Regions from separate parts of the Paenibacillus sp. FSL P2-0121 genome, predicted to be linked through region 2. Evidence: riboswitches for the same ligand, from Rfam matches in the RefSeq annotation. Region 2 holds a riboswitch; the other holds the start of a gene.

Region 1 (3,421 bases), 3.1 Mb from region 2:
CACATCGGATTGCGGCTTTAATCTTATTCATGCTTACTGCGCTGCTCGGGCATTTAGCATTTTGGAAACATAAGGATTATCCAGAGCTTAGAGCGCTAGGTATAGCTGCAGCGCTGTTATGCTTGATGCAGGTATTTAGTGGGGCGGCTGTGGTTTACACCTTAGATAATGAAAGATTGTACATATTTGCCGCTTTGGCTCATATTTTGCTGATTGCCAGTTTGTTTGGTGTCTTATGTTATATGAGTGTAAGAGTCTGGCAGCTAAATCGCTCGAGTAGTGTCGTGTCTGGAAAAAATGTAACGAGCCCAATGATTCCACCGCCTTGGTAGAACATTCCCTCCGTGGATAGAGGTGCTTCACCCGCGGAATAATAAAGTGGAAATCGGTATATCGTGGAGCTGATTGGCCGATGCTTACGTCGCGAGTTTTGTACGAAGCAGTCCATGGAAGCAGACGCTGAACAAAACTTTAGGAGGACTGGGATATGCTGCGGGTATTACTTGGAGAGCCGCCTCGAAAGAACAGCGGTGTGTTGGCTGATGCGATGGAGAATATGGCCACTTTTGCAGCATTGCTGCGCAAGGAAATGAGTGCCCATGAGGATAATGACCATGAATACCGCAAGCTGGAGATTTGGACACGTGGGCTGATTTCCTCTCTGGATGAACTGGAGCAAAGTTGGTTCGCGGCCGCTTTTTACCGGAAATTAGTGATTGCGGGTTATATGGATGATATGACACCGGTGGAACAGGGCGATTATGCACGTTATGTTTATTTTTATAAAGATGGCTTTATCCGGGTTTTCTCTCTTCTGGACAAGCTTGGGACGGTACTGAATCATTTTTATGATCTCAAAACATCCAAATTAAAAACGCACTTTTCTTACTTTACAGTGCTGCGTCAGCTTCAATTATTGAATGTGCATCCTGCATTAGCGGATCAACTGGAAGAGATTAAGAACTCCTACCGCGATCCATTGGAGAATTTACGCAAGCGCAGAAATGCTGAAATTCATTATATGAATTCCGAAATGCAGGATGATTTGTGGCAGCGGCACCAAGGTCTGCATGACAAAATTCAGCTCGAGGATCTGGATAGCCATCTTGAGGATTTAAAACAATCGCTCGAAATGAACTGTAAGACATTAATCGCGGCATTCAGCTACAGCAATGAACAGCTGCGTAAGGAAATAAGCAAGGTAAAGAGCATAAAATCGTAATTGTTCAATATATTTCCTTTTGACAAAAATAGATAAACTCACTATACTTATGCTTGCATTAAAGTATGTACGATTTCAGAAAAAATATAATTTCATAACTTTATCTTATCGAGAGCGGCGGAGGGATAGGCCCGATGAAGCCCGGCAACCGATTTGTATCCAGCGCGGGAAGCGTTGTACAAATGTCATGGTGCTAATTCCTACAATGGCGCAGGTTGCGGTCGTTGGCAGATGAGAAGGCATTGTCTTAATAAACCCACAGAGCCTCTTGCGATCTGCATCGATCGTTGGAGGTTTTTTTGTATAGAATAAGTGAAGTATAAAGGGGGGGCGACGAGAGTTGATTAATCTAAAAGGGATAACAAAGGTTTATGGAAAAGGGAGTAATGCGGCAACAGCACTTTCTGGATTGAATCTGTCCATCGAGAAAGGTGAAATATTCGGAGTCATCGGCCACTCTGGAGCCGGGAAAAGTACATTGATCCGTTGCATTAATCTGTTGGAACGTCCGACAGAAGGAGAGGTCTGGGTAGACGGTGTTGAGCTAACCAGTCTTAACCAAGGTCAGCTGCAGGAACAGCGGCGCAAGATTGGGATGATTTTTCAACATTTCAATTTGCTGTCTTCAGCGACCGTGTACGATAATATTGCCTTTCCACTGCGCCTTGCAGGTACGTCGAGAACAGCTATTGATACAAAAGTCAAAGACCTGCTCGCTCTAGTTGGGCTTGAAGAACATAAAGATAAGTTTCCTTCTCAGTTATCTGGAGGACAAAAGCAGCGGGTCGGCATCGCCCGGGCACTAGCCAGTGACCCTGATGTGCTGCTGTGTGACGAGGCCACTTCTGCGCTTGATCCCCAGACAACAGATTCCATTCTTAAGCTGCTGCTCGATATTAATAAAAGATTCCATTTGACCATTGTGCTGATCACACATGAAATGCATGTAATCCAGAGCATCTGCGACCGTGTCGCGGTCATTCATGGTGGTGGGATTGTTGAGCAAGGCAAAGTTACAGAGGTATTTCTCAAGCCGCAGCATGAGGTTACACGCGATTTCATCCGCAGTGAGACACAGAATGAAGGACCTCTTCGAGTGGCGCTTGATGCTGCTGCCGGGGATAACTCTCAAGCTGTCAAAATTACTTTTTTCGGAGAAAAAACTTACGGCTCGGCACTATCCGATGTCGTGCGTGATACGGGTGTAAGCTTTGCAATCTTACATGGTACCATTTCAACGATTAAAGATGTGCCTTATGGACAGATGATTGTGCGGTTCGAAGGGCCAGCTGAGGCGATTGCTGTAACGATCTCCAGGCTAATTGCTCAAGGCCTTGATGTGGAGGTGATTTCGTAATGAATTTTGCAGATCTAAATTGGCAAGAAATGATGGATGCTACGGTTGCTACTATAAAAATGATATTTTTTTCCGGATTGTTCACAATTATTCTTGGTTTACCACTCGGAATTCTATTGTATTTATGGGGGAAATCGAATAGTATAGTAATCAGAGTAACTTACTCGGTCTTATCATTACTTGTAAATATTCTACGTTCCGTACCCTTTATCATTTTGATGGTGGCTCTAATTCCTTTCAGCAAAGCCGTTGTTGGAACCTCCATTGGTGTACTCGGTACGATTCCACCTCTGGTGATTGGTGCAGCTCCGTTTTTTGCCCGCTTGGTAGAGACGTCGTTAAGAGAGGTAGACCGCGGAGTCATCGAAGCCGCACAAGGTATGGGAGCATCGACGAACCAAATCGTTATGCGTGTTCTTTTGCCAGAAGCTCGTCCAGGCCTGCTCGCTGGAGTTACGATCACACTGGTTACACTGGTCTCCTATACAGCAATGGCTGGTATGGTTGGGGGCGGCGGATTAGGTGACTTGGCGATTCGTTACGGCTACCACCGCTATGAGACGGAGATTATGATTGTTTCTATAATATTTATTGTCGTACTGGTGCAATTGCTACAAATGGCCGGTGACCGACTCGTAAAACATTACACACGGAAATAAGGTACATCCATATATATCCTTATTCAATACAAAATATAGATTAGAGGGGGATTTACAATGAAAAAAGTACTACTTACATTTTTTAGCCTGACACTGGTTGCGGTGCTTGCGGCTTGCGGTAACAACAATGCATCTAATAATGCTGGGAGCTCGGCTGCTACAACAGCACCAAACGCAGAAGCA
Region 2 (3,421 bases):
GCCGTTCCATACGCAGGGCCAGTGTCTTCATGCCTCTCATCAGCTGATAACTGTCTGTTGGCCCAAGCACAGCGCCAATAGAGTTATGTAGAATCGCTATTTCAGCGGATAATTCAGCCCCTTTAGATACAATAAGACCAGCAAGTACATCATTGTGTCCGCCCAAATATTTGGTAGCACTATGGACTACAATGTCTGCACCTAATTCCAGAGGACGCTGGAAAAATGGAGTCAGCAGTGTATTGTCTACAATTGTGAGCAGCCCATGATGACGGGCCCAAGTAGCTACTGCTGCAATATCCGTAACCATCATCAAAGGATTCGTTGGCGTTTCAATAAATATCGCCTTCGTATTTGGAAGGCGTGAAGCCTCAAGCGCATCCAAATCATTCGTATCTACATAGGAAGCAGTGATTCCAAACTTGGACATAATTCGTTCCAACAAACGATAGGTCCCGCCGTAAAGATCCAGCGAAACGATCAAGTGATCGCCTTGCCCAAACAGGGTAAATATGGTTTGAATAGCTGCCATCCCAGAACTACAGGCAAAACCTGCATCACCAGACTCCAATTCCGCAGCCGCATTCTCTAGTACGGAACGGGTTGGACTTTTGGTACGGCTATAATCGAAACCTGTGCTCTGCCCAAGCTTCGGGTGACGGAATGCCGTAGCATTATAGATAGGAAAATTAATGGCTCCGGTAGCCGGATCTTCTTGTGAACCTATTTGTGCCAGTCTACTTTCAATCCTAAGTTTGTCGTCCATGATAAATGCCTCCTAAATTGTAATGTAGCGCTGATCTTAATAAACAATCGGGTCGATATCGTAAGGTGTCTCTTGATATACATAGTAATTGAGCCAATTAGAGAATAATAAGTTGGCATGTGCACGCCACACTGCAGGAGGTGTTCGTTCTGGATCATCTTTAGGGAAATAGTGTTTCGGCAAGGCCATCTCCATGCCCCTCTCCAAATCACGATCATATTCCCATTTCAAGGATAATGGATCGTATTCGGAATGTCCGGTCACAAATATTTGTTTGCCGTCGGTCGTAGCTACTAGATACATACCAGCTTCTTCGGATTCCGCCAGAATCTGCAGATCTGGATTGCTCTCAATATCTTCGCGGGAGACATCGGTATGACGGGAATGCGGTACATGGAATACCTCGTCAAAGCCGCGCAGCAATTTAATGTTATTTTGATTAATCGTATGGGAGAATACTCCAAAACATTTTTCAGGCAAAGCTACTTTACGAACACCAAAATGATGATACAACCCTGCCTGCGCCGCCCAACAGATATGCATGGTCGAGGTCACATTATCCTTGCTCCATTCAAAAATCTCTTTTAGCTCTTCCCAATAGGATACTTCCTCAAACTCCATTTGCTCTACGGGTGCTCCTGTAACAATAAGACCATCCAAACGGCGGTGGCTGATCTCGTCAAAAGTTTTGTAAAAGCTTCTCAAATGCTCAGCAGAAGTATTCTTAGAAGTATGTGAGCGTGGATGCAGCAAGGTAACGTCAACCTGTAGCGGTGAATTTCCTATTAAACGCAGCAATTGAGTCTCCGTCGTTTCTTTAGTCGGCATGAGATTCAGAATAGCAATCCTTAGTGGACGGATATCCTGATGGAAAGCCAAACTATCATCCATCACAAAAATATTTTCACCGGATAGTATTTCTTTTGCTGGTAAACTGTCGGGAATTTTAATTGGCATTGTCTTTCCACTCCTTAACTGTATTTAGGTTATGTTGTCACATCGCGGCTTTCTGGACAATAAAAAGACCTTTCTCGGAAAACGAGAAAGGTCATATCTACAGTCATATGCGCCTCTCTCATCTGCCAGAAACTTTTGGACGAGGGTTAGTCGTCAGCAAAGTTCCGCAAGAATTAGCACCGTGCGTTCACACGCCGGTTGCCGGGTTTCATAGGGCTAGTCCCTCCACCTGCTCTTGATAAGATTTAGCTGTATTCAGTTTAAACTTCTTTAAAATTTACTTTAAATCATGAACCTCCTTTTCGTCAAGTCCATACAATGCTGAAGTAGCCTCAAAGTAACAATAAATTTGCTTGAAAGAGGCATACTCCGTTGTTATACTAGACAAGTATTTCATACCTGAACGAAAAGAAGAGGTGAGAAGAAGAATGGAAGGCGACCCGAGCTCGCAATTAAGTGTACAGAATGAGCAACCACACAGGATAATCATCAGCTTGCCGGCGGCGGGAGCAGTTCTTCTTCATGCCCTCGAATCGTCATTCGGCCTCTTTTATTGATTGTAACGCCGGCCAAGCTGATTTTTTCTCTGTGCTTAATTAGCAGTCCCTGGTGAAGACCCGGGGATAGAAGGAGTGGAATCAGATGAAAATCCGGCTGGTGAATGCAGGGGTTTTTACACCTATTGATGAAATTGATGAAACATTGACACCCCCAACAGAAGGGTTCTATTGGATTGATGCAGATGTGGAGGATTTGGAGCTGCTTCAGCCCCTGTTCAACCTGCATGATCTCGCTGTTGAGGATTGCCTTAGTGAAGAGGATCAACGTCCAAAGATCGAAATATACGAAAGTCATTACTTTATTGTTGTAAACAGCATCCGCTTTGATGATGAGGAAATCTTCCTGCGGGCGCTCAATATATTCTTGGGCAGACATTATATTATTACTGTAACGAAACAAAAGATTCACGAGCTACGCGTCCTGAAGCCCATGTTATGGGAACAAGAGGTTAGCGAACCCGACCAATTCCTTTACCTGCTTATCGACCTTGTCGTAGATAATTATTTCTCCGTAGGTGACCGAATTGAAGCCCGGATTGAGAAGCTTGAAGAGGATATTCTAATGCATACCAAGAAATCTCATCTGAGTGAGATTATCGGTCTGCGAAGTGAGATCTTATGGTTAAAGAAGATGCTGGGACCACAGAAAGAGGTTATCAATACCCTGAATAAAAAAGATCTCCGTCTGATTGATGATCAGCTGCAGAAATACTTTAGCGACATTTATGAAAATGCAGTTAAAATATCCGAAACCTTTGAGACGTACCGCGATCTCATGGGCAACTTACGTGAGGCCTACCAATCCAGTATCGCCAACCGCGCCAATGAAATTATGAGAGTATTTACCGCGATTACAACGATATTCATGCCTTTGACCGTAATTACCGGAATCTATGGGATGAACTTTGATCATATGCCGGAATTGCATACGAAATACGGTTATTTTGCCGTTATAGGTCTAATGTTGACGTTAGGCTGTGGGATGCTGTATGTATTCCGCAAGAAAGAATGGCTATGAAAATAAACGGACGAATAGGCAAGACGAAGGCCCTTTAACCCTATGGTGTAAGGAAGCCTTCGTCTTTTTGATATGATAAAAAGCTACTAGAAACTGGTCGCCATGCCCACTTTAGTGGCT

What was found. Region 2 has a riboswitch for S-adenosylmethionine ahead of metA (homoserine O-succinyltransferase). Riboswitches for the same ligand answer to the same signal wherever they lie in the genome.
Region 1: another riboswitch for S-adenosylmethionine. It lies ahead of MKY54_RS26000 (methionine ABC transporter ATP-binding protein); the one in region 2 lies ahead of metA (homoserine O-succinyltransferase).

What each region holds. Positions count from the first base shown of each region.
Region 1 is NZ_CP150245.1:5,896,173-5,899,593, reverse strand. Features, by position in the region: gene MKY54_RS26010 (heme A synthase) at 1-332, shown strand, start outside; gene MKY54_RS26005 (Cthe_2314 family HEPN domain-containing protein) at 488-1,222, shown strand; SAM riboswitch class I at 1,325-1,460, shown strand; gene MKY54_RS26000 (methionine ABC transporter ATP-binding protein) at 1,563-2,579, shown strand; gene MKY54_RS25995 (methionine ABC transporter permease) at 2,579-3,238, shown strand; gene MKY54_RS25990 (MetQ/NlpA family ABC transporter substrate-binding protein) at 3,296-3,421, shown strand, end outside.
Region 2 is NZ_CP150245.1:2,044,628-2,048,048, reverse strand. Features, by position in the region: gene MKY54_RS08940 (PLP-dependent transferase) at 1-766, opposite strand, end outside; gene metA (homoserine O-succinyltransferase) at 803-1,723, opposite strand; SAM riboswitch class I at 1,839-1,968, opposite strand; gene corA (magnesium/cobalt transporter CorA) at 2,366-3,301, shown strand; gene MKY54_RS08925 (HRDC domain-containing protein) at 3,388-3,421, opposite strand, start outside.